Regions from separate parts of the Clostridium oceanicum genome, predicted to be linked through region 2. Evidence: riboswitches for the same ligand, from Rfam matches in the RefSeq annotation. Region 2 holds a riboswitch; the other holds the start of a gene.
The links. A riboswitch is a leader RNA that binds a small molecule or an ion and turns the genes downstream of it on or off. The one in region 2 is predicted to bind FMN.

Region 1 (17,662 bases), on a different contig from region 2:
GGCCATGTTAGATATTCTACTACAGGGTCTAGTAATGCAGGAAATGCTCAGCCTATAATGAGTACTTATAAATTAGGATCTATTTCTATAGCTCATAATGGAAATTTAGTAAATGCTAATGTTATAAGAGAGCTTTTGCAAGATGGAGGATGTATTTTTCAAACATCTATAGATACAGAAGTAGTACTTAATTTAATTGCTAGAGGTGCTCAAAAGGGGATTGAAAATTCAGTAGTAAAAGCTATGCAAGCAATAAAAGGATCTTATGCTATTGTAATACTTACTGAAGATAAGTTAATAGGGGTTAGAGATCCAAATGGTATAAGACCTATGTGTATAGGTAAAATAGGGGAAGATTATATATTAAGTTCTGAGAGCTGTGCATTAGATTCTGTAGGGGCAGAGCTTATAAGAGATGTAGAACCAGGGGAAATAGTAATTATAGATGAAAGTGGAATTAATTCAATTAAATTTGCGGAAAAAACTAAATGTGAAACCTGTGCTTTTGAATATATATATTTTGCAAGATCTGATAGTACTATAGATGGTATAAATGTTTATCAATCGAGAGTTAGAGCAGGAAGAAAGCTTTATGAAGAATGCCCAGCTGAAGCTGATATAGTTATAGGAGTTCCAGATTCAGGTATACCTGCAGCAGTTGGATATGCAGAGGCTTCAGGAATTCCTTATGGAATAGGATTTATAAAAAATAAATATGTAGGAAGAACATTTATAGCACCTTCTCAAGAAATGAGAGAAAAGGCTGTATCTGTAAAGCTAAATCCTTTGAAGGTAAATGTAGAAGGAAAACGAGTTGTTATAGTAGATGATTCTATAGTAAGGGGAACTACAAGTAAAAGACTAGTGGAGACTTTAAGAAAAGCAGGAGCTAAAGAAGTACATTTTAGAGTGTCTTCTCCTGTTGTTAAGTATCCATGTTATTTTGGCATAGATACACCTTATAGAAAAGATTTAATAGGTGGACATTTAACTGAGAATGAAATAAAAGAAAAAATTGGAGCAGATAGTTTAGGGTATATAAGTATGAATGGAATAGTTGATGTGTTAAAAAAAGATAAAGGCTTTTGTTTAGGATGTTTTAGTGGTATATATCCAATGTCAGCACCTATAGAAATGTCAAAGGAATCTTTAGAATAGGATTTTAATTTATATTAAGAATATAAAAATAAATAACAAGTTAAAAAGACTAGAATATTTACTAGTTATTTATTTGAATGTGTATTAAGAAGGGGAAGTGTTTTTATGGTATCGTATAAGGATGCAGGAGTAAATATAAAAGAAGGTTATAAGTCTGTTGAGCTTATAAAAAAACATGCAGCAAAAACTGCAGTTCCTGGTGTTTTAAATAATTTAGGTAGTTTTGCAGGAATGTTTGAACTTCCTAAATATAAAAATCCGGTTTTAGTTTCAGGAACAGATGGAGTTGGAACTAAACTTGAAGTAGCATTTAAAATGAAAAAGTATGATACAGTAGGCATTGATTGTGTTGCTATGTGTGTAAATGATATATTATGCCAAGGAGCTAAACCTTTATTTTTCTTAGATTATATAGCTTGTGGAAAACTTGAAGCAGAAGTTGCCGCTGATTTAGTTAAAGGTGTAAGTGATGGATGTTTAGATTCAAACTGTGCTCTTATAGGTGGAGAAACAGCAGAAATGCCTGGATTTTACAGTGATGGGGAATATGATATAGCAGGTTTTTCTGTTGGAATAGTAGAGAAAGATGAAATAATAGATGGAAGCTTAATAGATGAGGGAGATGTATTAATTGGTATATCATCTTCTGGAGTTCATAGTAATGGATATTCTCTTGTAAGAAAATTAATAAAAGATTTTAATTATGATTTTAATGGAGAAAAGATAGGAGAAACTTTACTTACTCCTACTAAAATATATGTAAGACCAGTTTTAAATCTTATGAAAAAGTATGAGATAAAAGGTATGTCTCATATAACCGGTGGAGGATTTTATGAAAATGTTCCTAGAATGCTTAAAAATGATTTTACAGCTGTTATAAATAAAAATTCATATCCAATTCCAGATATATTTAAACATATAATGGATTTAGGTGTAGAAGAAGATCATATGTATAATACATTCAATATGGGGATAGGGTTTGTGTTATGTGTTGATAAAGAAATAGCAGATTCAGTAGTAAAAGATCTTATAGAGCAAGGGGAAAAAGCTTATAAGATAGGTAAAATAACTCCAGGGGAAAAGTGTGTTAAGTTAGTATAAGATTTTTTAATATAAATAATAACTTGGGAAATTAATATATTAAAGTTTATAACTTAAAAAGGGGATAAAAAAATGCTTAAGATTGCAGTACTCATCTCAGGAGGAGGAACTAATCTTCAATCTATAATAGATAGTATAGACTGTGGATATTTAAATTGCAGCATAGAAGCGGTTGTAGCAGATAGAGATAATATATATGGTATTGAAAGAGCAAAGAAAAAAAATATAAAAACATATATACTAGATAGAAAATTATACAAAAATAATCTTTCAAATAAAATATGTGAATTACTAGAAGGTAAAGTTGATTTAATAGTTTTAGCTGGATGGCTTTCTATATTACAAGGGGATATAATAAAGAAATTTAAAAACAGCATAATAAATATTCATCCTTCTCTAATTCCTAGTTTTTGTGGAAATGGAATGTACGGAATTAAGGTTCATGAAAAAGCTATAGAATATGGTGTTAAAGTATCTGGATGTACTGTTCATTTTGTAGATGAAGGTACAGATACTGGAGCTATAATACTTCAAAAAACTGTATCAGTTTCTCATATGGATACCGCAGAAATTCTTCAAAAGAAAGTATTAAAGGAAGAGCATAATGCCCTTCCAGAAGCTATTAAGCTTATATCTGAAAATAAGATAAAAGTAGAAAATAGAAAAGTTATAATATTAAACTGAGAATTGAAATAAGGGGCATAAAGCTAAGGGAAGATTTAAAAAATTTAAATTCTGGGGGAATTAAAATGATAAAAAGAGCGTTAATAAGTGTTTTTGACAAAACTGGAGTTTTAAGTTTGGCTAAATTTTTAATGGATGAAGGAGTAGAAATAATATCTACTGGTGGTACATATAAGCATTTAAAGGAAAATGGAATAAAAGTTATAGATATTTCAGAAGTTACAGATTTTCCTGAAATGTTAGATGGAAGAGTTAAAACTCTTCATCCAAATATTCATGGTGGAATACTTGCTATAAGAGATAATAAAGAACATATGGAAACTATAGAAAAGCATAATATTAAACCTATAGATATGGTAGTAGTAAATCTTTATCCATTCTTTGATAAGGTACAAGAGGATTTAGAATTTGATGAAAAAGTTGAATTCATTGATATTGGTGGTCCTACAATGATAAGGGCAGCTGCTAAGAATTTTAAAGATGTAGTAGTAGTTACTGATACTAAAGATTATGATGATTTAATTAATCAAATGAAAGAGAATAAAGATGTAGATATAAAAACTAGAAGAAGACTTGCAGGAAAAGTATTTAATCTTATGTCAGCTTATGATGGAGCTATAAGTGAATTTCTTTTAAAAGAAGAATATCCTGAATATTTAACTGTATCCTATAAGAAAAATATGGATTTAAGATATGGAGAAAATCCTCATCAGAGGGCTGCATATTATACTTCTACTACAGAAAATGCTCCTATGAAAAATTTTGAGCAATTAAATGGAAAACAACTATCTTATAATAATATAAAAGATATGGACATTGCATGGAAAACAGCTTGGGAATTTGATGAAATAGCTTGTTGTGGATTAAAACATAATTCTCCTTGTGGAGTAGCTATAGGAGATTCTCTACATGATGCTTATGTTAAAGCTTATGAGTGTGATCCTATATCTATATTTGGTGGAATAGTAGCTGTAAACAGAAAATTAGATAAAAAGACAGCAGATGAAATAGTTAAAATATTTTTAGAAATAGTTATAGCACCGGATTTTGATGATGATGCTTTAGAAGTTTTAAAGACTAAGAAAAATTTAAGAGTTATAAAATGTGATGTAAAACCTACTAAGGGCAGTGAACTTGTAAAAGTAGATGGTGGAATTCTTGTACAAAGTAGAGATGATAAATTTGTAGAAGACATAAAAGTAGTTACTAATAAAAAACCTAGTGAAGAAGAAATGAAAGATCTTATATTTGCTATGAAAGTAGTTAAATATGTAAAATCTAATGCTATTGTAGTTGCTAAAGATGGAAAAGCTAAAGGTATTGGCGCAGGTCAAGTAAATAGAATATGGGCAGCAAAAGAGGCTTTAGATAGAGCAGGAGATGGAGTAGTTATGGCTTCAGATGCTTTCTTCCCATTTAAAGATGTAGTAGAAGAATCAGCTAAATGGGGAATAAAAGCTATAATTCAGCCTGGTGGTTCTATAAGAGATGAAGAGTCTATAAAAGCTTGTGATGAAAATGATATAAGTATGGTATTTACAGGAATAAGACATTTTAAACACTAATTTTAATTATTAAGTGGGGGTAGTAAAATGAAAATACTAGTAATAGGTTCTGGTGGAAGAGAACATGCTATTGCCTTTAAAATATCTAAAAATCCATCAGTCCATAAAATATTTTGTGCTCCAGGAAATGGGTGTACTGCTCTAGAAAACAAATGCGAAAACATAAAAGAATCTAGTATAGATGATCTTTTAAACTTTGCAAAAGACAATTTAATAGATTTAACTATAGTAGGGCCAGAAGTTCCTTTAACAGAAGGTATTGTAGATGTTTTTAAAGAAAATAATTTAAAAATATTTGGACCAGGGAAAAAAGCTGCTATGCTTGAAGGAAGTAAAGCATACTCAAAAGAGTTTATGAAAAAGTATAATGTAAAAACAGCAGAATATGAAGTTTTTGAAGATAAAGAAAAAGCAATAACTTACTTAGAAAAATCTGAGTATCCTATAGTTATAAAAGCGGATGGACTAGCTGCAGGAAAAGGTGTAGTTATATGTGAAGATTTTAAAGAAGCTAAAGATGTTGTAGAAGATTTTATGGTTAATGATAGATTTAATGGAGCAGGTAAAAAAATAGTAATAGAAGAATTTTTAGAAGGACCAGAAGCTTCCATATTGTCTATAACTGATGGAGAAACTATAATACCTTTTATATCTTCTAAAGATCATAAACAAATATATGATGGTAATTTAGGACCTAATACAGGTGGAATGGGAGCTATAGCCCCTAATCCATACTGCACAAAAGAGGTTTTAAAAGAATTTGACGAAAATATATTAAAACCAACATTAAAAGGTATAAAATCAGAAAATCTTGATTTTAAAGGAATAATATTTTTCGGTATAATGATAACTAAAAAAGGCCCTTATTTACTTGAGTATAATGCTAGAATGGGAGATCCAGAAACACAGGTTGTTCTACCTTTAATGAAGACAGATTTTTTAGAGTTAATATTGGAATCTTTAAAAGGAAATTTAAAGAATAGTACAGTAGAATGGAAAGATGGATATTCTACCTGTGTAGTTGCAGCTTCAAAAGGATACCCTAAAAGTTATGATAAAGGATTTAACATAGAAATACCAAAGCCTTTAGAAGGGGTTTTTGGTGCAGGAGTAAAAGAAGAAAAAGGAATTTTAAAAACTAATGGTGGTAGGGTGTTATGTACTCAAGCATTAGGAAAAAGTCTAAAAGAATCTATAGATGCTGCATATGGAAAAATGAAAAAAATTGATTTCCAAGGAATTTACTATAGAAAAGATATTGGGAAAATTTCTTAGAATAATATGATATAATTAATAAAAGTACAATGTTAATAATTAACATTGTACTTTTATTTAATTGGAAAAATTTTATTGTTACTTTTACAATAAAAATTAGACAATACATTGTAGTATTTAATTTATTTTAAGGTTATTAAAGGATTTTTAAATTTTAACTATTAATTATATTAACTATGTATTTATAAAGGAAGAGAAGTATATGAAAAAAACAAAGGATACAAAAAGACTAAATCTAAGGAAAATATTTTTAATCCCTATATGTATAGCAGTAGCTTCACAAATATATTTAGATTTATTTATACCTAATTTTAAAATTTCTTTTGGAATTATATTATTTTGTATATTTGCTTACATATATGATGATATAAATCCAATATTGACTGGATTAATAAGTGGCCTTTTAGTTTATGGGGGAAGAGTTTTTGTAAATTTATTTATAAATACAAATTTATATGAAGGGATTAAATTTTATTTTCCAGAAATATTTTTTTATATTTCGTATGCATTATTTTATTTTATAGCTTTAAAAATAAGTAATAAAAAAATAGGATTAAAGTTGTTTTTTTTAACTATATTATGTGATTATTTTGCAAATATAGTTGAAGTTTTAATAAGGAATTACACAGATGAAATAGCTGTATATAATTTTATTTTAGGGCTTTTAGGTATAGCTTTTATAAGAACTTGTATTATATTTACAGTTATTGTCTATATAAAATACAATAAAATGCTTTTAATAAAGGAAGAGCAAGAAGATCGTTATAAAAAATTAGTTTTTATGATATCTAAAATAAAAACAGAAACCTATTGGTTAAAAAAGAGCATGTGTAATGTAGAGGATGTTATGGCTGATGCATATAAGTTATATGAAAATATACAATCAAAAACTGAAGAAGAAAATTGGCAGGAAAATGCACTTAGTTTAGCAAAAGATATTCACGAAATAAAAAAAGAGTATGCATTGGTTGCAGAAGGAATAGATGGAATACTATCAAATAAAATCGAAGACAAAGGAATGAAAATTAAAGAATTAGTTGCTATATTAAAAGAAAGCATGGAAACAGAAATATATGTTTTAAAAGAAAATATAAAAATAGTAATAAATTTTGATATAAAAAGCAATTTTGTAATTAAAAATCATTATCTTTTGATGTCTATACTTAGAAATTTATTTATTAATTCTATAGAGGCAATAGATCATAAAGAAAAGGGAGTTATAACCCTAAAAGTTATTGAACATAAAAAAATATGTGAGTTTATCCTTGAAGACAATGGATGTGGAATAGAAAAAGAAGATTATAATTATATATATGAGCCAGGGTTTTCAACAAAAATAAATTATGAGACAGGTAAGATAAATAGAGGGTTAGGCCTTTCTATAACTAAAGATATTATTGAAAATAAACTAAAAGGAAAGATAAAACTTCAATCAAAAGTTGGAAGGGGAACTAAGTTTTTTATAAGTATATCTAAAGATATAGAGGTGAATTAAAATAAAATGAAAATAATGATAATAGATGATGATATAGCTATTATTAAAATGCTTCAAAAGATAATAGCAGATAGAAATTTAGGGGAAGTTGAAGATTTTGCAACTAATGGTATAGAGGGTAAAATAAAAATAAAAAAATGTAATCCAGATATAGTTTTAGTGGATTTACTTATGAAAAAAAAAGATGGCATTACTATGGTAAAAGAAATAAAAAAAGAGAACCAGTATGTTCAATTTATTATGATATCTAAAATACTGTGCAAGAGCATAATAGGTAAAGCCTATAAAAGTGGAATAGAATATTATATTAATAAACCAATTAATGCATTAGAGGTTGAAAATGTTATAAAAAAAGTTTCTGAAAAAGTGGTTATGAGTAGAAAACTTAGGCAAATAGAAAACACATTACTAAATTGTAGAATTGATCCAGCCTTAGAGAGTAAAAACAATAACTTTAAAAAATATAATGAAGAAGTAAAAGATAATATAAATTTAGATGATATAAAAAAAATTATGAGCAAAATTGGTATAATGGGTAAGCTAGGTTACGAAGATATATTAAAAATGGTAGAATATTTATCAAACAAAAAAGAAGAACTGGAAATTTTAAGTATAAAGGATTTATGTTTAAAGTTTACTAAAAGTCCAAAATCTATGGAACAGAGAATGAGAAGAGCTGCTTATTCAGGATTGGTTAATTTAGCTAATTTAGGTATAGAAGATTATATGAATTTAGTATTTGAGCAGTATTCAAATACATTATATGATTTTCAGCAAGTAAGAATTGAAATGAATCATATAAGAGGTAAAAATAAAAAAAGAGGTAAGGTTGATTTGAAAAAATTCATATTAGGATTGTTATATTACTCTGAAAATACATAAAAGTCTGAAAATTTATATTACTTTTTGAAACTTTTTTCTACTTTTTGAATTTAATAAGTTACTATAATTGTGAAAAAATAAACAAAAAGTAGGGGGAGTTTTAGTGTTTACTATAATAAAAGGATTGGGGCTTCTTATTTTTACACTAGCATTATTTTCTATATTTAGTTTTAAGGCACCTAAAGGTGATAAAGCTATGTCTGGATTAGCAAATGCTGCGGTAACAACATTTTTAATAGAGGCTATACATAAATATATTTCGGGAAATCTTTTGAATTTTTCATTTTTAGGAAAAGTTGGGGCTACTGCAGGAAGTTTGAGTGGACCTGCAGCTGCAATTTTAGTTGGACTTAGTATTGGAATTAACCCAGTTTATGCAGTTGCAGCAGGTGTGGCAGTAGGAGGATTAGGTATTTTACCTGGATTTTTTGCAGGGTATATAATAAGTTTAATTGCTCCTAAAATAGAAGAAAAACTACCAGAAGGAATAAATATTATCTTTGGAGCATTACTTTTAGCACCACTTGCTAGATTTATTGCAGTTCAAGCAGACCCTATTGTAAACTCTACACTTATAAATATTGGAAACGTTATATCAGTAGCATCAGAGCAATCACCTATATTAATGGGATTTTTACTTGGAGGTATTATGAAGATAATATGTACATCTCCAATAAGTTCTATGGCAGTAACAGCTATGCTTGGACTTAAAGGTCTTGCAATGGGAATTGCAGCTATTGCATGTGTAGGTGGATCTTTTACAAATGGAATAATGTTTAAAAGATTAAAATTAGGGGACAGAAGTAATATAATAGCAGTAATGATGGAACCACTCACTCAAGCAAATATTATAACTAAAAATCCAATACCTATTTATAGTGCTAACTTTATAGGAGGAGGGTTAGCCGGATTAAGTGCTGCATATTTTAATATAATAGATAATGCACCAGGAACAGCATCACCTATTCCAGGATTATTAGCACCTTTTGGATTTAATCCTCCAATGTCAGTTATATATGCAGTTATAGGGGCAATAGTTGGTGGAGTTATAGGAGGAACAGTTGTATCTCAAATAGTTATAACATTAAAAAATAAAAAAGATAACTGTAATAACTTAAAATCTAATACTGAAAAACCAATAAATAAAGGAACTCTTACTATAAAAGAAAAGACAGTTTAATTTTAAAATATATAAAATAAATAATAAGTAAAAGATGATAGTTATTTACTTGAATTTTTAAATTAAAAATAAAGTGATTAAATAATAAAATTTTATTATTTAATCACTTTATTAATTAGAAAAAATTTATTTTTACTTTAAATTTTTAATTAAGTTACTAGTTAATTATATGAGCTGTATCAGTTATATTAACATCAACATTTATTTTAAGTTCTGTTTTAGTTATTATGTCATCTATCTTTATGTTAGGATATTTTCTATGAAAATCATTTTCTATATCAAATATGTCTAAATTTTTCTTTTTAAATTTAGTAAAAGTGCCCTTACATAGTTTTGTTATAAGATTTTCTGCCATAACATCTAGTTTTTCTAATTCATCTATGCTGCCATAGAATTTATCTTGGCTTTGGCTTATTGTGGAAGATACTTTTATATTTTTATACATATATACTGTTCCATCTTTGTATTCAAAATTAGTTTTTGTTTTGTTAGATAAAACTTCCATGCTTATTATACTATCTTTAACATGAGGATTTGCAAGTTGAAACACACCTTTTCCAGATTTACCTTCAAGAAAATTATAACCTTTTGTATCATCAGGGTTTAACCTTGACTTATATATTCCATCTTTTATGGCTGCTCCTCCTAATAATATAATTTTATTTTTAGTATTAGTTCTATCTAACTTAATGAAAGTTGCTACTTCAGATTTACTAGGCATAACTCTTTTGTTTAAAAAATCATTAAGTGTTAAAGTAATAGAATTAGAAAGAGTTTTAACATTTTTTATTAAATCATGTATGAAAATTCCTAAAAATTTTTCATCAGGTATTTTTATATCTAAAAGCTCATCACCACTACCTTCAAATATACAAACAAAGCTTCTCATTACAAATTGTTGATTTCTTTCTAAAACATCTATAAATTTTTCAAGATCAGAGTTAGCAGCATTTTCTGTGAAAACTATAGCTTTTATTTGAGAATAGTTAATTTCATTAGAAGCACTTAAATTTAGATTTTTTACAGCTTCCATAAGGGTTTGACCCTGTCCTTTAAATATAACTCTATCATTTTGACCAGGTTCATCTCGAACACCTTTATAAGCCTCTACATAAATTACTGGTAAATCATTAACTACATCTACAACTATAGCAGTAGCAAATAATAATTTGTTTATATCTTTATAACTATAACAACCTACTAAAGTTATGTTACTTATAATTAATAAAATAGCAATTAATTTTTTCATAGTTTATCATCCTCTAAAAGATTTTGAATCTTATTTATTATTATTATTATCAGATGGTATAGGATCATTACTAGATTCTAAGTCATTTCTACTTAGAATATCTTTAGCATTAATTTTATTTGAAGTTCCTATAGGATATAAGTAAGGATAACCGCAGCTTTCTAAAGAGGATATATGAGACAAAAATACACAGAAGGTTAAATAAAAAGCAGGTAATCCACCAAAAGCGCTGGTTATTGAAAAAACAATACTCCACATAGCTACAGCATTATAAAATTTAGGTACTAAGAATGTTGATATTGATGTAATTCCAACAATAACCATAGTAGTTTGAGAAGCAAGACCTGCTCCAACAGCAGCATCACCTAAAATTAGAGCTCCAACAATACTCATACTTTGACCTATAGGTTGTGGTAATCTAAGACCAGCTTCTCTAACTAATTGAAAAAAGAAAGTCATAAGTAACACTTCTATTATAGTAGGAAAAGGAACTCCAGCTCTTGATTTAGCTAGTCTAAATACAAAGACATAAGGTATTAATGGAAAATGATGAGTAGTTATAGCTAAATACATTCCAGGAAGAAATAAACAAATAAAAAGAGCAATCCACCTTATAAATCTATTTAAGTTTGCAAAAGACTTTTTAGTATAATAATCATCTGCCATTTGTATATTTTCTATGAAAAAGTGAGGAACAGTAATAACAAAAGGACTACCATCTATTATTAATGCAACTCTTCCCTCAATTATTTTAGATGAAATTACATCTGGTTTTTCAGAAGTAGATGTAGTATCAAAAAAACTTTTATTATAGGAAAGTTTTTCTTCAATAGAATTAGATTCTAAGGTTACGTCTATATTTATATTTTGTATTTTATTTTTTATATCATCTACTAATTTCTGGGGAGCTGTTCCTTCTAAATAGCAAAGAGCTACTAAGGTATTTGTTGTATTTCCTATGGTGAAATTTTCTACTTTTAAATTAGGATTTTTAAGTTTTCTTCTAATCAAAGAAATATTATCCATTAAAACTTCAGTAAAGCTTTCTTTAGGTCCTTTAATAACAGACTCTGTTGAAGGAATTGAAACATTACGTTTAACGAAGCCTTTAGCTTCTATATACATAACTTCCTTACTAGAATCAGATAGAATAACTACATCTCCAGATAAAATATGCATTATAGCATCATCTTTATCTTTTACAATTCCTACAGAATTTGCAGATATTATATTTTCTTGTAGACTTTCTATTGTATAAGAAAAATTTTCATCCTTAATTATAGGATATATTATATAATTACTTATAAATTTAGAATCACATAAATTACTTACGAATATCATGCATAAATTAGTGTTTTTATGGTTTAATTTTCTATATACAATATCAAAATTGTTTTTAAGTTTATCTTTTATATAATCAAGATATTTATAATTCATATATATCACCTATTTTTAGTATTCCTTTTTAAAGGGAATAATATTATAAAAAAAGTCAAGAATTAATTTGTAAAGATATTTAATTAATAATATATAAATAAATAGGGATTAATTAGATAGTATTTGTTAAGTTAAGAGGTGATAGCGATATTTGAGATAAATTCTAAATATATGATTTTTATAATAATAGGAGTAGCTATAGTTTCATTAAAAACCTATCCAGTAGTATTTTTAGTAGATGGAAGAAATAGTAGCTGGGTAGGAACTATAATAGCTTCAGTTATAATATTTTTTTATTATTTATATATTATCCGTGTTATGAAAAAAACAAAAAAATATGATATGTGGGATATTTATAAAGGTGCCTTTGGTAAATATATAGGAGGATTTTTATTTAGTGTTCTTATTATAAATCTATTTTTAGTTTTAGTAGAAAGTTGTAGTGTTGAAGCTAATTGCTTACACACTAATTTGTTACAAAATACACCAATATGGTTTATAATGGCTATGTTTATAATAAGTTCTATATACGTTATGTTTAAAGGAAATAAAGCTATAATATTAACTACAATATTAGGAATATCATTTATATGTGTTGCAGGGATAAATTTAGGATTTTTAACTTTTAAATATAAAAAGTTAAAATATTTATTTCCTATATTTGAAAATGGTATATCCTTTGGGTTTTTAAAATCTACTATTAAAATTTTAGGATTATATGCTAATATTTTAATATCAGCTTTTTATATTTCTCAAATTAAAAATAAAAAAAATGTAAAAAAAATATCAATAATTGGTCTTATTATAGTAATACAAATGATTATAGTTTCTACTACAGGGGTTATATCTACTTTTGGTATAGATAGAGCTGTAACTATGGCTTATCCTAAACTTGTACAAACAGAACTTGCAAGTTATTTTGGAATTTTAGAAGTAGGAGAGTTATTTGTAATGCTGCAGATGGTAGCAGGATGGTTTATAAAATACATAGTGGCTTTTGAGGCTTTACTAATAGCTATTAAGCATTTAAATATAAAAAATAAAAGGAAAATAATAATTGTTATAATTAGTATAATAGCTGGAGTTTTATGTTTGATTGTAAATAAAAATATATATAGGCTTTTATTTACCCTTCAAGTATATTCATATATTTGTTTTGTTAATTTTTTTGTAATACCTATTGTAGTTTTTCTTATTTTTAGCATAAAAAATAATATGAATAAAAATAAGAAAAATAAAGGTAATTTAAAAGGAAGTCAACATCTTAGAAAAAGGAAAAATTAATAATAGTACTTAGATATTTATAGATTAAAGTAAATTTATAGTTAAATGTATAATAAAATAAGAACCTAAAATAAAAAAAATGATACTATAATATTAAAGATAATATTGTTTTTTTTAATTAGGATAAATCTAATAATTTTTTTTTATTATTTTAAATTAATAAAATATTCCGAAATTTTACAGAAATATATTTTAAATTCTATGTTATAATAAAATAAATAAAATCTATAGAATAAGGAGTGAAGCCTTGTTGTCACGATGTGAAATATGTGGTAAAGAACATGCGGAAGTTCATCATATTGTTCATAAGTGTGAAGGTGGAATGGATATAGAAATAAATTATAAATATCTATGTGCTAAACATCATAGAGGAAAATATGGACCGCATAAAAATGAAAATGTTGATCTAAAGTATAAGTTAGAACTCCAAGAAAAGCTAGAAAATTTACTAGAGAAGGAGTACTATACTATTTCTGAACTCCAAATTAAACTTTCTATAAATAAAAATAAAGCAAAAAAAATAGTAAAAGGATTTAAAAGATACAAGGAAGGCTATAAAACAAAAGAGATAATATATAGGCTTATGGGAAATAATAACTATAGCTTGTATGAGATGTTTAATTGTGATGAATATGTAGCATTGAATTTAGCATAAATAATAATATTTTAAAGAGTGACAGAAATTTCCTGTCACTCTTTTTGTATTTATTTATAATTTTTATATTTATGTTTTTGTTTTTTTTATACATTAGTTTTTTTAAAATAATAGAGTTTACCTTCTTCAATAGAGTAATCTATAAGATTTTTGTTATATAAATATGATATAAAAGCAGATACAGCAGCTAAATCTAAATGATATTGATTAAAATCTAAAGTTATATCTTCTAAAACACAAATGTTTTCAAGTAAATCTTCTTTTGTTAAAGGTTGCTCTAATAATTCCATAATTAAATCTATATATTTTCTTATATTTTCTATGTTTTTATTTATTAAATCATAAATTTCTTCTTTTGAAATTAAATCCTTTGAGTGACTTATTACATAACAATCAGCATCTATTTCTTTGATTTTATTTAAAGATTCTAAAGCATCTTCTATACTATAGTAATAGGGCATAGAATATTTCTCTATTATTTCTAAGCTGAATAATGAATCTCCTAAAAAGCATACTTTTTCAGGAGTAACTATACCTATCTGTTCTATAGAATGTCCTTTTAAAGATATAATTTGAAATTTATCATCGTTAATTTTATTTAATCCATAGTCTAATATATAATCAACTTCTATAGGATGAGTACTTTTAATAAGTCCTTTTATAGGTGATGCTGAAAATAGAATAGAAGGATGAATTTCACTATTTTCCATGTATATTTTTTCTTTCTTAGAAGAATAAGTTATGCATCCAGGATAATTATTTTTAAAATAATTATTTCCACCACAATGGTCTAAATGGCTATGAGTATTTATTATATATTTAGGATGAAGACCATTTTCTTTAATAACAGATTCTATTTTTTTTCCATCAGATTTATTTTTACCAGTGTCTATTATAAGGCAATTTTTATTTTTGAAAGTATAAATTCCAATATTGGTAGGAAAATTTATATAATAGCTGTTTCCTTTTATTTTAGTAAGTTTCATAAAGTCACACCTTTTTTTATTATAGTATTTATTTAGGCATATTAAAAAAATAACTAGTTAGGTAGTAATTTCTTTAATAGATTTTCTTTAAAATATGTTAATACAATAACTACTAGCAGATTTTAAATTGTTATATTTTACAAAGTATATTCTTTTTACTTTTTATTTAGTTTTATATGCCTTATATTAAGAATTATATACTAAAGAGATATTTTTTTGTATATTAAAAAAATATATTTGACAGCTTGTTTTATTAGATGTATTATTTATATTGAAAGATGAAAATTAAATAATGAAGTAATCCTTCAGGGCGGGGTGTAAGTCCCCACCGGCGGTAAAGTCCGCGAGCTTTTATAAGCATGATTCGGTGAAACTCCGAGACCGACAGTTAAAGTCTGGATGAAAGATAGGGTTTTTATGTATTGATTAGCTAATTAATTATGAATTTTAGTATTTAATATATAATTTACTATAAGTCTCTGGAGATAATCCAGGGACTTATTTTTATGTAAAAACCCCTATTTAAGTACATTAAAATAAACATCTCGTATTTTAAATTTATATTACTTAAGTGTATTTTAAAAAAATTATTTCTGTGTTTTTGTAAGGAGGGATTTTCTGTGGAAAAAATAAATCATGAGTTTTATATGAAAAAGGTTTTAGATTTAGCTAAAAAAGGAAAAGGATTAGTTAATCCTAATCCCAAGGTTGGAGCTATTATAGTTAAAAATGGAGAGATTATAAGTGAAGGGTATCATAAATATTATGGAGGGCCACATGCAGAAGTATATGCACTTAAAAATGCTAAAAAGGACATAAAAGGGGCTACCTTATATGTTAATTTAGAACCTTGTTCTCATTATGGGAAAACTCCTTCTTGTGCTGTAGCGGTTTCAAAATCAGGGATAAAAACAGTAGTAATAGCAATGAAAGATCCTAATCCTAAAGTATCAGGTAAAGGTATAAAAATTCTTGAAGATAGTGGTATAGAAGTGATAAATGGGATTATGGAAAAAGAAAGTAAAAGGTTAAATGAGGTTTTTATAAAACATATAACTACAAAAGAGCCTTTTGTTCTTATGAAAACAGCATCTACATTAGATGGGAAAATAGCTACTAAAACAGGAGAATCTAAGTGGATAACAGGAGAAAAATCAAGAGAAAAAGTCCATAGTGTAAGAAATGAATATATGGGAATAATGGTTGGAATAAATACTGTTTTAAAGGATGATCCACTTTTAACAACTAGAATAGAAAAAGGAAGAGATCCAAAGGTTATTGTAATAGATTCTAAACTTAAAATTCCTAAGGAATGTAAAATATTAAAAACAGTAAATGACAGAAAAATATATATAGCTTGCACAGATAAGTGTAATAAAGAAAAAAAAGAATATTTAAAACAAATTGGAGTTAATATAATTGAACTTAAGGGAAACAAAGAAGAAAGAGTTCCATTAAAAAATCTTATGAAAGTTTTAGGAGAAAAAGGATTAGATAGTATTTTATTAGAAGGTGGAGGCACACTTAATTTTTCAGCATTAAAAGAAAAAATAGTAGATAAAGCTATGTGCTTTGTAGCTCCTAAGATTATAGGTGGGAAAGAATCAAAAGCCATGATAGAAGGTGAAGGAATAAGCCATTTAAAAGATGTATTTACCTTATCTAGCTGTAGTGTAGAAACTATTGGTGAAGATATTTTAATAGAAGGATATATAAATAAATAATTAAAGAAAATACTTAATTTTATAAAGTTATAGTGATTATTTGTATATTTTCTTTATAAATAATCAAATTATATTAAGAAAGAAGGGAGATTATGTTTACTGGAATAGTAGAGGAAATAGGGAAAATATTAAGTATAAAAAATGGATCTGATTTTTTAGATATTGAAATAGAAGGAGATAAAGTTTTAGATAGTATTTCTTTAGGAGATAGTATAGCCGTTAATGGAGTGTGTCTTACAGTAACAAAATTTGATAAAAAAAATTTTACTGTAGATGTTATGGCAGAAACTATGAGAAAAAGTAATTTAAAGTTCCTTAAAAAAAATAGCTTAGTAAATTTAGAAAGAGCTTTAACTTTAAATAAACCTTTAGGTGGACATATGGTAAGTGGACATATAGATGGAGTAGGTAAGATAATTGATGTTAAAAAAGAAGGTATAGCTACTATTATATATATAAGCTCTTCTAAAGATATATTAAGTTATATAGTTAAAAAAGGTTCAGTAGCTTTAAATGGAGTTAGTTTAACTGTTGTAGATGTTACAGAAAAATATTTTTCCGTAAGTTTAATTCCACATACTAAAAAAGAAACAACTCTTATTTACAATAAAAAAGGTGATGAAATAAATATAGAGTGTGACGTTATAGGAAAATATATATTTAAATTTTTAAACTCTAAAGAAAATAAAGACAAGAAAATAAAAACTAATATAGATGAGAATTTTTTAAATAGATATGGATTTCTATAATACTATACTTTAGAAAGGTATAACTTTAACTATATAAAAGTTTAAAGTAGAGAAGTATTAAAACTTTATATAACATATATAAATGGAAGATATGTGTTATTAAAAATTGAATTTATTAAAGAAGCTATAAAGTGAAAATAATTTTAAATATTAAATTAAGAATATTCTGTTATATGAAAGGGTGGAAACTATGAATTTTAAATTTAGTTTGATAGAAGATGCTATAGAAGATATTAAA
Region 2 (15,268 bases):
TTTTCTAAATCTTTTAGTAATTTTTCTTTATTTTTAGAAAGCATTGGTATCCATGTCTTTAGTGACTTTATATTTACATCCATATTTTCATTTTTAACTTTTATATAAATATCTACTATATCCATATTTACTGTAGATACAGATGCTGCTATTTTAACATCTTTTGAATCTATTTTTTTACCTTTTCCTCTTTCATCTTTAATTACAATTTTACATTGATATTCCTGCTCTTTAAGACTTAAAGGTAAATCTAAATAATAATATTCATTAGATAAAGTATTAAAAAGTTTAAAATCATTAATATTATTTTTTAATACATTCATTACTTTATCATAATTCATATTAGATTTATCATTATTAATATTTTTTAATAAATCTTTAATTATATTTTTCATATCTAATGTTTTTTCGTTTATTTGGTTTTTTATAACTGATGATTTACCATTATTTATATTTTTAAATTTACTATTACCTTTAATATCTTTACCTAACTTTTCATTATTTATATTTTTTTCTACATTAGTTCCTTCTTTAGTTAAAGTATCTTTATTTACTACTTTACTACCATTTTCATTCTTATTTACATTCTTAACATTTTCCTTAGAAATATTTCCATTATCTAAAGTTTTTAAATTTGAAGAAGTACTTTTATTATTTTCTTTATTAATAATACTTTCTTTATTAGAAACTACTTCTTTACTAGCATTATTTAAACTATTATCTCCATCTTTTAAAGATAAACTTTCTTCACTCCTTAATTTTTGTAATATACTTTTTTGAGTAGTACTATCCATTTTCCCTAATATCTCTTTAGCTATAGAAACATTCTCTTTATTCCCAGAATTAATCAATTGTTTTAAAGTATTTAATATTTTATTTTCTTTTATATTACTTTTTTGATCTACATTTGTATTTTCTCTAGGTTGATTTATATTACTTTGCTGATTTTTAATATTTGAACCATTATTAATTTCTTTATCAATCTCATTAATTAAATTCTTTATATTGGAAGCTAAATCTTTTTCAGTTTTTGTATTATTTATACTAACTGAATCTGGATTTTCATTATTTAATTTATTTTCATTTTGAACATTATTATCTTTGACTAAATTTTCAACTGTCTTTAATCCCTTATAGATAGAATTAGTTCCTTTAAATGTGTCATTGAAACTTTTTATATTTTCAGAAGTTAAATCTATACCATTTTCTAAAAATAAAAATAAATCTTCTTCACTCATATTTTTCATATTATTAAATACGTCTTTTAGTATATTTGTTATAGCTTGTCCTTCTTTACTGTTAGGACTTATATTCCTGCTTTCCATATATACTTTAATAAAATCCTCTATTTCCTTTGGACTAGACTTTGCTTTAGCTGCAAAATCTAATAAATTCATCACATCAGATATATTCTCTTTTGTTATAGGAATATTATGTTTTACCATTTTCTCTAAAATAGCATATTCTTTTTTGTTTATATTTATATCTAATTTTTCTATTAAACTTTCTATAGAATCTTTAGATATATTTTTATTACCTTCACCGCTATCTTTTAAAACTTTTAATTTAATTTTTCCATCTTCACGGCCTACCACTTTAAATTTTGTTATACCTTCTTTTAAAGGTTCGCTATTTTCTTCAAGAGAAGCTGTAAATTCAAAACCATCCACCATTTTTAATTTTACTTCATTTCCATTTTCTCCTTCACCAATTGCCTTAGCTCTAAATACCTCATCTACTTTAAATGACAATTTGGTAGATAGCTTTTTACTTTTAATATTAGTTAAATTATTTACTGGAATAATATTTGGCATTCAATTCACCTCTCAATAACTTTGCTTAATTATCGTATACAAAAGTATTTATATTTAATAAGTATTAAATTCCATATTTATTATTAAATCTCTCTACAAAAATATAATATCATTTTGTACAAAAATTAGGTACTTATGATAAAAATAAATTTAATAGTTTATATATTAAATTTAGATTTATTTTAAATAAAAAGAATAGATGCATATATCTTTATAAAAACTATTTTATTGACTAAAAATCATAAAATCACATAATATATCTTTACATATGTTGGTTGAAAATGGAGATTATTGTTGATATAATAACAACAACGTATTAGAATAATAAACTATTTTTGTAATATATTTCAATAAGTAAAATCAATATAAAAGAGATGATATTTAAATGTATAAAACTAAAAATAAATACTTATTTATTGCCATTAAAATTATTCTTTTTTTAATAGTAGTTTTTATATTAAAAAATGCAATAGAATCTGCTGTTAATGGATTTATAGATGGTATGGTAGAACCCTTGTAAGTAGAATTTTAAAAACTTATGTCTAAAAAATATATTTTAAAAGAGGTTATCTATATGAATAAAAAGAAAAAAACTATTTTTACCCTAGGAATGTTAATATTTGTTTTACTAGCAATTGCAGATATTAATCCTATATATGATGCTTTTAGAGATTTTGCTATAGGAATTGTTTCTGGCTTTACAGAAACTGCTATAAACCTAGGTATCATAGTATTATAAAAAAATATATAAATATAATAGCTATATATTAAAAATTTTAAAACTGTATAACAAAAAAGTAGCCTACCAACATAATTGGTATTGCTACTTTTTTTATAATACTATCTTTATTAACTCCTCTAAAGAGCTAAATTACAATCTATTATTAGCTAATTTCTTACTAGTATTTTCACTTTTATTAATAACAACAGATACACTTTTATAAATAGAAACTGTAATAGCTGAAACTATTACTCCTTTAAGAATGTTAAAAGGTATTATAGCCCATATTATAAATGAATTTAAGTCTGTAACTTTTGGGTTTACTTTATTTCCTAAAGCAACTACTGCTTTAATTGGAAAATGTAACAATGTTTCATATAAAGGTAGTAATACATAATAATTTAATATTCCAGCTACACCTGACATTGCTATAGTTCCTAAAATTAATCCTAAAACCGCATTTTTCTTATTTTTATTTCTTCTATATACTAACGAAGCTACAACTACAAGGACAGATCCTACGAAAAAGTTTGCTGCTTCCCCTACAAAAGCTGTTCCTCCTTTAAATATTCCATGAAGTATGTTCTTTATAAGTTCTACCATTATTCCAGATACAGGTCCTAATGCAAACCCTCCAACTAGTGCTGGTATATCGCTTACGTCTAATTTTAAGAATTCAGGAAATATTGGAATTGGCACTTCTATAAACATAATTAAAAATGCAATAGCCCCAAGTATAGAAACCTTTACTAGTTTATTTAATTTTTTATCTTGCATATTTTTAACCTCCTAATTTTTTATAATCTTTAGGGAGGTACAATTACAAGTAAAAAAAGCCCTGATAAATATCAGGGCTTTAAAATCGCAATTGCATCTTCTTCCATCCAGACTTTACTGTCGGCTTCGGAATTTAACCGAATCATGCCTATATAGGCTCGCGGGCTTTACCGCCGGTGGGGAATCTAACCCCGCCCTGAAGATATATATTATTATATATATTTTTCATTTACTATTATATATCAATTATTTTTTTTATTCAACTATCTAAATAACGTAATATATAATATTTTTTAAAATTTTCACAATTTACTTTTATTTCTTACATTTAATTTTATAAATTTATACTAAAATATATGCTAATTATTTTTTCATGCTTAAAGATATTCTCTTTCTTTTTTCATCTACTTCTAAAATTCTAACTTCAACTATATCTCCTACTTTAACTACATCTAAAGGATGTTTTACAAATTTATCTGAAAGCTGACTTATGTGTACTAATCCATCTTGATGAACTCCTATATCTACAAAAGCTCCAAAGTCAGCTACATTTCTAACTGTTCCTGTTAAAACCATATCTGGTTTTAATTGAGACATATCAACTACTCCTGTTTTTAATATAGGTTTAGGTAATTCTTCTCTTGGATCTCTTCCAGGTTTTTTGATTTCTTTTATTATATCAAGTAATGTTGGTTTCCCAATATTTATTTCTTCACATATTTTATCTAATTCTAAGTCTTTAATTCTTGTATCTATATCATTTAGATTATTATTTTTAATGTCATCTACTTTGTATCCTAAGATTTTTAAAAGTGATTTTGTAGCTTTATAAGATTCTGGGTGGATTGAAGTATTATCTAAACATTCTTTGCTTTCCATAACTCTTAAAAATCCTGCACACTGCTTAAAAGCTTTTTCACCTAATCTTTTAACTTTTAAAAGCTCACGTCTTCCTTCAAATTTTCCTTTTTCTTCTCTATAGGCTACTATATTTTTAGCAATAGAAGCATTTACCCCTGCTATATAAGATAAAAGGGATGGTGTAGCTATATTTAAATCTACTCCTACAGCATTAACACAATCTTCTACTACACCTTTTAAAGATTCATCTAATCTCTTTTGAGATACATCATGCTGATATTGTCCTACTCCTATTGATTTAGGATCTATTTTAACAAGTTCTGCTAAAGGATCTTGCAGTCTTCTACCTATAGATATAGCTCCTCTTAAAGATACATTTATATCAGGATATTCTTCTGATGCTAATTTTGAAGCTGAGTATACAGAAGCTCCTGCTTCAGATACTATAACATAGTAAACATCTTTTCCTTTTTCTTCTTTTACTGTATTTATAAGCTCAGATATAACTTCTTCTGATTCTCTACTTGCAGTTCCATTTCCAAGAGATATAACATCAACATTATGTTTATATATTAATTCTTTTAATGTTTTTATAGAACCTTTTACATCATTTTGTGGAGCTGTAGCATAAACTGTTGCTGTATCTAATAGTTTACCTGTTTCATCTAAAACTGCTATTTTACATCCTGTTCTAAATCCTGGGTCATATCCTAAAACTACTTTTCCTTTTATAGGAGATTGCATTAAAAGAGCCTTTAAATTTTCTTTAAATATGTTTATAGCTCCTTCTTCTCCCTTTTCTGTTAGCTGAGATCTTATTTCTCTTTCTATTGATGGATATATTAATCTTTTTAGAGAATCTTTTATTGATTCTTCTATATAAGTATCTGTTTGTTTATTTCCTTTTAAACATCTTTTATTAAGATATTCTACTATTTTTTCTTGATTACAAGTAATCTTTACATTTAATATTTTTTCTTTTTCTCCTCTATTTATAGCTAATATTCTATGAGAAGGTATTGTTTTTACTTTTTCATTATAGTCATAATACATTTCATAAGGAGTTGTATCTTCACTGTTCCCTTTTGTTTCTATAACCCCTTCTCTTTCAACAAACTTTCTTATCCATTTTCTATATTCTGCTTCATCAGATATAATTTCACTTATTATATCCATTGCTCCTTGAAGAGCATCATCTTCTTTCAAAACTTCTTTTTCTTCATCTATAAATTCACTAGCATATGCTATTATATCTTCTTTAAAACTTCCTTCCCATATACAATTTGCTAAAGGTTCTAACCCCTTTTCCTTTGCAATAGTTGCCCTAGTTCTTCTCTTAGGTTTATATGGTCTATATAAATCTTCTACTTCTGTAATAGTTTCAGCTTTTGAAATAGATTTTTTTAATTCTTCTGTTAGTTTTCCCTGTTCATCTATTATTCTTAAAACGTCTTCTTTTCTGCTTTCTAAATTTCTTAGATAAGTAAGCCTATCTGTAAGATCTCTTAAAAGGCTATCGCTCATGCCTCCTGTCATTTCTTTTCTGTATCTTGCTATAAAAGGAACTGTATTCCCTTGATCCAATAAATTTATTACTGCTTCTATATACTTAATAGATAAATTAAACTCTTTAGCTAATATATCGTTTATATTTCTCATTTTTACCTCCGAAAACTATTAAATTATAAATAATGTCACTAAAAATATATTATAACAGTTATATATATTTTATCAAACTAATATAAATTTAATTATAAACACTATTAAGGAGAATTATATGAAAAGAGCAATTAAATACTTAGTTATAATACTTCTATTTGTAACCTTGTCTTTGAGCTTACAAAAATTTTTTTGTATAAAAAAATTTAATGTAGATTCTGTTATAAAAAATATAGACTTCTTATCATCTGATAGTTTTAAAGGGAGGCTACCTGGTAGTATAGAAAATACTGCAGCATCAGAATTTGTAAAAAGCAGTTTTAAAAAAAATAATATACTTCCTTATAAAAACAACTATTTTCAATCTTTTTCTTGTTATTATCCTAAAAAACAAAATAATAAACCTTACCTTAAAGTATTAAATAATAAAGATAAAGTAGTAAAAGAATATTCCTATGGAAAAGATTTTAAAGAAGATATGCTTAATTTTAGAAAAAATAATTTTTCTTTCAACAAAGAAAGTGATATTGTAATGAAAAAAGATTTTATTCAAATAAAAGATGATAAAGAACATTTTGTGATATTTTCTAGCCCAGAAAACAAATTAAATTTTAGAAGTTCTTTTATGAAAGATGCTCCACATGGTATGTATATAATGGTTACAAAAGAAATTTTTGAAGAATTAAAACATAATGTTGACTTAGGTTATAGAATTAATTGCTTTATACCTTATACTGTAGAAAAAACGACTTTAAATAATGTAGTTGGACGTATAAAGGGAAAAGACTCATCAAAACCTCCTATTGTACTATCTGCTCACTTTGATCATGTAGGGGAAGATTTAAATGGCACAATATATTCTGGTGCTTTAGATAATGCTTCTGGAACCTGCTTTATGCTTGAAATGAGTAAATACATTAAATCTTTAGGAAAACCAGACAGAGATATTATATTTGTAGGATTTAATGCAGAAGAATTTGGTTTTCTAGGCTCTAAAGCCTTTTTAAAAGATTTTAACAAAGTTTTAAAAGGTAGTACTGTCTTAAATTTTGATATGATAGGTGGAGCTAAATCTGTACCCCTTTGTATAATGGGATCTAAAAAAGATACAATAAATACACCTCTTATAAAAAATGTTTCTTCTATATGTTCAAATAGTAAAATAAACTTTAATTATATTTTTGAAGACTCTAGCGATCATAGTCCTTTTAGAGAAAAAAATATTCAAGCTATAACTTTTTGCGATAACGATTCTTCTAAAATACACACTCCTAAAGACAAAATTGATTTTATAAATAAAGAATCTATAAAAAGATGTTACAATATATCCTCAAAAGAAATAGTTAATCTTGCTTTCTCAAATAATATATTTATTTTATACTATAAACCTATAATTTTTGTATCTTTAACTGGGTTAGTTTTAATAATTTTAATCCCTAAAATATATAAAAAGAAAAAAGCTTAGCAAAGTTTTCTTTATCCTTAAAAAAGATGACTTCTATAAAAAGAAGTCATCTTTTTTATATCATCTAAAAATTTCCCTTTAGGTACTCCATTATAAACATATCTATATCTCCGTCCATAACTGCACCTGTATTAGCTGTTTCCACATTGGTCCTATGATCTTTAACTAAATTATATGGATGGAATATATAAGATCTTATTTGACTTCCCCATCCAATATCTTTTAACTCTCCAGTTAAATCTTCAACTTTTTCTTTGTGAGCTCTTTCTTTTAGCTCTACTAATTTAGATTTTAACATTTTCATAGCAGTATCTTTATTTGTATGCTGACTTCTCTCATTTTGGCACTGGACAACAATTCCTGTAGGTATATGAGTAATCCTAACTGCAGACTCTGTTTTGTTTACATGCTGTCCTCCTGCTCCTCCTGCCCTATAAGTATCTATCCTTAAATCATCACTTTTTATTTCTATTTCTTGATTTTGAGTAAGCTCTGGTACTACTTCTATTGATGCAAAAGAAGTTTGCCTTTTGCCATTAGAATTAAATGGTGATATTCTAACTAATCTGTGTATACCTTTTTCAGATTTTAAATATCCATAAGCAAATTGTCCAACTACTCTTAAAGTAACACCTTTAAGACCTGCTTCATCTCCGTCTATTAAATCTAATATTTTAACTTTAAGTCCTTTTCTTTCTGCCCATCTAGTGTAAAGTCTAAAAAGCATATCAGTCCAATCCTGGGCATCTGTACCTCCAACCCCTGCATGAAGTGTCATTATAACATTATTTTTATCATACTCACCAGATAGAAGTGTTTCTATTTTAAAATTGTTAATATCATCACTTAAAAGCTTATATTCCTTAAAGATTTCTTTTTTCATTGAATAATCTTCTTCTTCTATAGCCATTTGTATTAAAATATCTAAATCTTCTATTCTTGTTTTTATATTATTAAATTTATTAAGCTTATCTTTTATAGACTTTTCTTCTAAGCTTATACTTTGAGCCTTTGATACATCTTGCCAAAAATCTGGCTCTTGCATTTTATTTTGTAGTTCTGATACTCTATTTTCTAATTTTCCCTTGTCAAAGAGACTCTCCAATCTCTTTTATAGTATCCATTAAAATATTTAGATTATCTGTTAATTCTTCAAATTGTAATATCATATAAAACTCCACCTCTTATAGGGCACATTTAAATAAATAATTAGTCAATTATTATTTATTTTCATATACCTAAAAATAATCTATATAAAAACCAGAAACCAATTAATGATTCCTGGTTTTTTTATATATTTTAAGCTCTTCTTCCACAACAATTTTTATACTTTTTCCCGCTTCCACAAGGACAAGGATCATTTCTTCCAACTTTATTTTCATTTCTAACAGGCTCTTTTTTAGAAGATTCACTACTATCATAATTAGTAGTTGTTTCTCTTGCTACTTGCTCTCTTTCTGGTGCTTTTTCTATTTGAACATGGTAAAGATATTTTACAGTATCTACTTTAATATTGTAAATCATCTCTTCAAACATTTCACTACCTTCAAATTGATAAGCTTGAACTGGTTCTTGTTGTTTATATGCTCTAAGTCCTATACCTTGTTTTAAATGTTCCATGTTATCTATATGATCCATCCATTTAGTATCAACTACTCTAAGTAATATAACTCTTTCAATTTCTCTCATTTGTTCTGTTCCAACTTCAGCTTCTTTAGCATCATATATTACTCTAGCTGTTTCATATAATTTTTCTTTTATTTCATCATCAGATAATTTTAAAATATCATCTATTCTTATAGTATCTTTAGGAAGATATATATCTTCTAAGTATTCAACTAAATTTTTAATTTCATTTTCAAATTCTTCTTCTTCTCCTGAAATATGGTTAGCTACAGTTTGATCAACTAGATCTTTTATCATAGCTTCTACTTGATCTTTTAAATCTTCACCTTCTAATACTTCTGTTCTTTGTTTATATATAATTTCTCTTTGTTTATTAATTACATCATCATATTGTAGTAATGTTTTTCTTATATCAAAGTTATTTCCTTCTACTTTCTTTTGAGCACTTTCTATAGCTGAAGATACCATCTTACTTTCTATTGCTTCATCTTCTTCTAATCCAAGTTTTTCAACTATATTTTGCATTTTTTCAGAACCAAATATTCTCATAAGATCATCTTCTAAAGATACAAAGAATCTTGATTCTCCTGGATCTCCTTGACGACCTGAACGACCTCTTAATTGGTTATCTATTCTTCTTGATTCATGTCTTTCTGTTCCTATTATAACAAGTCCACCAGCTTTTTCTGCTTCTTCAGTTAACTTAATATCCGTACCACGACCTGCCATATTTGTTGCTATAGTAACTGCACCATATTCTCCTGCATGAGATATTATTTCTGCTTCCTTCTCATGATATTTAGCATTTAAAACTTGGTGACTAACACCTTTTCTTTTAAGCATATCAGATAAAAGCTCTGATTTTTCAATACTTACTGTACCTACTAAGACTGGTTGACCTTTTTTATTTCTATCTGTTATTTCTTCAACTATACATTTGAATTTCCCTTTTTCTGTTTTATAAACTAAATCTGGTTGATCTTTTCTTATCATAGGTTTATGAGTAGGTATAACTAATACATCTAATCCATATATCTCTCTAAACTCATTTTCTTCTGTTTCTGCTGTTCCTGTCATACCAGATAACTTATTATACATTCTAAAGTAATTTTGATAAGTTATTGTAGCTAAAGTTTTAGATTCTCTTTCTACTTTTACAGATTCTTTAGCTTCTATAGCTTGGTGAAGACCATCACTATATCTTCTTCCTTCCATAGCTCTTCCTGTAAATTCATCAACTATAAGAACTTCTTCACCTTTAACCATATAATCTTTATCTTTTTTCATCATATAGTTAGCTTTTAATGCCTGAACAACGTGATGTTGTATTTCCATATTATCTGGATCAGCGTAGTTTTCTAATTTAAAGAAATCCTCTGCTTTTTCTACACCTTGATCTGTAAGTATTACTGAATTAGCTTTTTCATCTATTGTAAAGTCTTTTTCTGCAATAAGTGATTTTGCAAAATAATCTGCTACTTTATAAAATTCCGTAGATTTTTCACCTTGTCCTGATATTATAAGAGGAGTTCTAGCTTCATCTATAAGAATAGAGTCAACCTCATCCACTATAGTAAAGTTTAGCTCTCTTTGTACTCTTTCTTCTTTATAAACAACCATGTTATCTCTTAAGTAATCAAATCCAAATTCACTATTAGTTCCATATGTTATATCACAATTATATTCTTCTTTTCTCTCATCATTATTTAAATCATGAAGTATAACTCCTGCTGTTAATCCTAAGAATTCATATATTGGAAGCATTATATCTCTATCTCTTTTTGCAAGATAGTCATTTACTGTAACTATATGTACTCCCTTTCCTGTTAAGGCATTTAAATATGCAGGTAATGTAGCAACTAATGTTTTACCTTCACCAGTTTTCATTTCAGCAATTCTTCCTTGGTGAAGTATAATTCCACCTATAAGCTGTTCTTTATAATGTCTTAAGCCTACAGTTCTAACAGCTGCTTCTCTAACTAAAGCAAAAGCTTCTGGTAAAATACTTTCTAATGTTTCACCATTTTTTACTCTTTCTTTAAATTCTTCTGTTTTAGGCTTAAAATCTTCATCTTTTAAACTCTTAAACTGAGGTTCTAATGATTCTATTTTATTTATTGTAGAATTGACTCTTTTTAGTTCTCTTTCACTATAAGTTCCAAATAATTTATCAAAAAGCTTCATATTTTTTCATCCTCGCTATTTATTATTAATCTTTTAAAATTATATCATTTAACAATATACCATTCAACTTATTAAGCTATATATAAGGTATAAATTTTGTAAAACATGCTAATTTTTTATAAAAATTAATGCAGCACACTTGAAAAGTCTGCTGCACAACCTTTTATATTAATTTTATGTTAAAATTCTGGTTCTATTAATCCATAATCTCCATCTCTTCTTTTATAAACTACATTTACTTCTTCAGTATCTGCATCTTTATATACAAAGAAATTATGTCCAACTAACTCCATTTGTAACACTGCTTCTTCAGATGACATAGGCTTCATTGCAAACCTTTTTGTTTTTACTATTTTAGGTTCATCATCTTCTTCCTGTTTTCTATCAGGTATATATTTAAATCTCAATGAATCATTATATTTTCTTTTTTGAAGTTTTGTTTTTTGTTTTCTAATTTGTCCTTCTAATTTGCCTATAACTAAATCTATAGAAGCATACATATCTCCATTTGATTCTTCGCCTCTTAATACTACTCCATTAAAAGGAATTGTAACTTCTATGTTTTGTTTGTTTCTCTCTACACTTAGTGTAGCAGTTGCCACCACATTTGGGTTGAAAAATCTGTCTAACTTAGATAATTTCTTCTCCACAGTATCCCTTAAGGCTTCTGTTACCTTGATATTTTTACCTATAACATTTATTTTCATTCTTCAGCCCCTCTTTCTGTCCCAATTATGGGTTATAGTTAAATTTATTATTTTTTATTTAAGTTTGTTTTTTATTGTTTAAATATATTTTAATACTTTTAACACAAAAATACAACACAATTATTTAGAATTTACAAAATATTAAGTTTAATTATATAAATATTAAATAATAATAACTATTAGCTTGTCCTTTAACATTTGCTGTATAAAAAAATAAGACTCATATAAATATGAATCTTATTTTCACAATCAAATTAGTTGACCTGGTTTTTGACCCCACACTCGCCTGCTGGAACGTTTGCTACCCGGTGTTGTGCCTCTCACTAATAGTTCTCTCGTTTCATCTTGTGAAACGGCAGGTCTTACTTCTAAACCGCACCATGCTCATTAAATATTTTATTTAACTTACGTGGATCGCTTCGCCTGCGACTGGCATCGACTTTCAACCACAAACCTAATTTAATTACATTTAAATTATACACGACTTTTGGCTGCAGTCAATACAAAAACATTATTAATCTTTAATTTTTTTAATTCTTTAAAGCAATAAAAGGTAGTAGCTCCAGTAGTTAAAACGTCATCTACCAAAAGTATATTTTTATTTTCAATATTTTCTTTAAACTTTAAGTTAAAGCTATTTTTTACATTTTTCCATCTTTCTTCTTTATTTAAGCCAATCTGATCTTTAGCATTATCATTTTTAGTTAAAAGATTAATTATAGGTATTTTCGTATAATCACCTATAATTTTAGCTAAATATTTACTTTGATTGTAACCTCTTTTTTTAAGGGATTTATTAGTAGAAGGAACATAAGTTATATAATCTATATTTAAATTTTCTTTTAATATTTTTTTATACATTAAAAATCCTAATACTTCTCCACTTTTAAAATCACTTTTATATTTAAGTCTTATAATAAGTTCTAAAATTATTCCTGAATAGTAGGCTACTGAATATATTTTAACTTTTAACCCATTTTTATCAATTATATAAGGATCATAACAATATTTTATTTTATTTTCACAATTTCTACATAAGAATTTATTTTCTACATAAGAATCACATATTATGCAATTGTTAGTATGAGGATATATAACCTCTAAAACACAATCTCCTATATATTTTATAAATTCAATAAACCTATTTTCCATGCTCTTTTATTAAAGTTTCTAATTATATCTTTAGCTTTATCCATACTTTCCTCTTCACTATTAGCTAAAAACATAATTTCTCCTCTAAAATTATATTCACTCCTTCCAACTACTCCACATAAATAAACAAGTTCTTTATAATTAAAAGAATCTGCTCCATAAACTATAAGATCTGTATTTTTTATGTTACAAGGAATGTTATTAAAATTATTGGTTATTATTATACCTTTTTCACTTTTCATAAATTCGTCAATCTTTTTGTAGTTTTTATAATTTTTATCTACAGTTACACTAACACCAAAATTAATATTGTTGTTATTTATATATTTATATAAATTTTCACTAACCCTATTAGATGAAGTATAAACTATAACTTTTCTTTTAGACTTTATAGACCATTCTAAATAATCATACATTATAAACGGTATTTCTTTATTAAGATCTATTCTAGTAATCATAATCCTAGGTTCTATTATAGGCATTTTATCTTCTCTAAAAGGTATATAAAAGTGTCTATAATATGGAAGTATTGGTTCAATAGAATAGGATATAGCTTTGCCTTCATTTTTAAGCTTAGATTTTATTAATCTTTGTATATTTTCTTTACTATGAAAAGAAAAATTACTTATATCATCATATATTACTAAATCAAATTTTTCATTTAAATAATCCCCTATATTAAAATCTGTTATTTTTAACTTTGATTCTACTTTAGTTTTTGGATTTTTCACATAAGAATAATCATTAAAACCTGTTAGCTTTTTTAAATATCTAACTATCTTTACATTTGTTTTTTTTTCATTAGTTACATATAATATATTTTTGCCATGATTTATAAAATATAATATAATATCAACAAAAAATTTACAATCATTATAAGGTATTGCTATAACATTTAAAAATCTTTCTTCACTCTTACACCATGAAGATATATAATCTAAGACTTCACTAGGTTCATGTTTTTCATAACCATACTTTTTTAATAAAGTCATAAAAACTACTCTCCTTTAATTGTTATCATTATTTTCACTTGAAAGCCCATTCTCTATTACATTAACTATTCTCCATTTAAGAAGTGAAAATCTTTCAAAGCTCTTATTATTGCTTATCATAAAACTAGTAGCTTTTAAAGATCCTACTAATACAACTAACTTTTTTGCTCTTGTTATTCCTGTATAAAGGAGATTTCTATTCATTAAAAGTGGCGGACCCATAAACATTGGTATAATAACCACTGGAAATTCACTTCCTTGACTTTTATGTATAGTTACAGCATATGCTAAATCTATTTCATCTAAATATAAATCTTCATAAACTACCCTTTTATCTTCATCAAATAATACAGTTATTGTCTTTTTTTCTTCATCTACGTCTTCTATATATCCTACATCTCCATTAAATACCCCTACACCATCTTTTTCTAATTCACTATATTTTCTAGTCCATTTTAGGGTATAGTTATTTTTTATTTGCATAACCTTATCCCCAACTCTAAATATAGTGTCTTTAAAACTTATTTCTTTTTTATCCTTATCTTTAGGATTTAAAATTTCTTGCAAATGAACATTTAAATTATTGATTCCAAGTATTCCTTTTCTCATAGGGGACAGTATTTGTATATGCTTCTTTTTATCCCACTTTTTATTGAATTTTGGTAACCTTTTGTTACAAAGGTCTATTAAAGTATCTGAAATTTTATTTGGATCTTCACATTCTATAAAATAAAAATCTTTATCTTTTTTATTTAATAAGGGCATTTCTCCACTATTAATTTTGTGGGCATTTACTATTATCATACTTTCCTTTGACTGTCTAAAAATATCTTTCAATCTAACAATCTTAACACATCTACTATCTATTAAATCTCTAAGAACGTTACCAGGACCTACAGAAGGAAGTTGATCCACATCACCAACTATAATAAGTCTTGTGCCTAAAGATATAGCCTTAAGCAAGCTATGCATAAGCATTATATCTATCATAGAAGCTTCATCTATAATAATTACATCACATTCTAATGGAGTATCTTCACTTTTTGAAAATAATCCTTCCCTATCTTCTCCTATTCCCATCTCTAATAGTCTATGTATAGTTTTAGCTTCTCGTCCTGTAGATTCTGACATTCTCTTTGCTGCTCTTCCTGTAGGAGCTGCCATAAATACCCTCATATTGGCTTTTTCAAATATATCCGTTATGCAGTTTATTATAGTAGTTTTACCAGTTCCAGGTCCTCCAGTAATTACTTCAACCCCATTATCAAAAGCTCCTTTTATGGCTTCTTTTTGTGATGGTGCAAAAGTTA

Region 1: it holds a riboswitch for FMN, as region 2 does, so the genes downstream of both, ribD (bifunctional diaminohydroxyphosphoribosylaminopyrimidine deaminase/5-amino-6-(5-phosphoribosylamino)uracil reductase RibD) here and ABDZ71_RS14610 (ECF transporter S component) in region 2, are expected to answer to the same signal.

The regions. Positions count from the first base shown of each region.
Region 1 covers NZ_BAAACG010000019.1:280,373-298,034, reverse strand. The annotation lists gene purF (amidophosphoribosyltransferase) at 1-1,158, shown strand, start outside; gene purM (phosphoribosylformylglycinamidine cyclo-ligase) at 1,264-2,259, shown strand; gene purN (phosphoribosylglycinamide formyltransferase) at 2,332-2,943, shown strand; gene purH (bifunctional phosphoribosylaminoimidazolecarboxamide formyltransferase/IMP cyclohydrolase) at 3,009-4,508, shown strand; gene purD (phosphoribosylamine--glycine ligase) at 4,536-5,783, shown strand; gene ABDZ71_RS17830 (ATP-binding protein) at 5,986-7,278, shown strand; gene ABDZ71_RS17825 (DNA-binding domain-containing protein) at 7,285-8,160, shown strand; gene ABDZ71_RS17820 (PTS sugar transporter subunit IIC) at 8,264-9,340, shown strand; gene ABDZ71_RS17815 (Ger(x)C family spore germination protein) at 9,498-10,589, opposite strand; gene ABDZ71_RS17810 (spore germination protein) at 10,620-12,026, opposite strand; gene ABDZ71_RS17805 (endospore germination permease) at 12,165-13,310, shown strand; gene ABDZ71_RS17800 (HNH endonuclease signature motif containing protein) at 13,561-13,965, shown strand; gene ABDZ71_RS17795 (MBL fold metallo-hydrolase) at 14,052-14,951, opposite strand; FMN riboswitch at 15,249-15,367, shown strand; gene ribD (bifunctional diaminohydroxyphosphoribosylaminopyrimidine deaminase/5-amino-6-(5-phosphoribosylamino)uracil reductase RibD) at 15,572-16,675, shown strand; gene ABDZ71_RS17785 (riboflavin synthase) at 16,768-17,424, shown strand; gene ABDZ71_RS17780 (bifunctional 3,4-dihydroxy-2-butanone-4-phosphate synthase/GTP cyclohydrolase II) at 17,615-17,662, shown strand, end outside.
Region 2 covers NZ_BAAACG010000013.1:117,826-133,093, reverse strand. The annotation lists gene ABDZ71_RS14625 (hypothetical protein) at 1-1,814, opposite strand, end outside; gene ABDZ71_RS14620 (hypothetical protein) at 2,200-2,334, shown strand; gene ABDZ71_RS14615 (hypothetical protein) at 2,389-2,553, shown strand; gene ABDZ71_RS14610 (ECF transporter S component) at 2,686-3,312, opposite strand; FMN riboswitch at 3,404-3,520, opposite strand; gene ABDZ71_RS14605 (Tex family protein) at 3,676-5,832, opposite strand; gene ABDZ71_RS14600 (M28 family metallopeptidase) at 5,951-7,297, shown strand; one part of gene prfB (peptide chain release factor 2) at 7,362-8,387, opposite strand; one part of gene prfB (peptide chain release factor 2) at 8,389-8,466, opposite strand; gene secA (preprotein translocase subunit SecA) at 8,597-11,107, opposite strand; gene hpf (ribosome hibernation-promoting factor, HPF/YfiA family) at 11,287-11,814, opposite strand; gene ABDZ71_RS14580 (ComF family protein) at 12,289-12,966, opposite strand; gene ABDZ71_RS14575 (competence protein ComF) at 12,939-13,958, opposite strand; gene recD2 (SF1B family DNA helicase RecD2) at 13,974-15,268, opposite strand, start outside.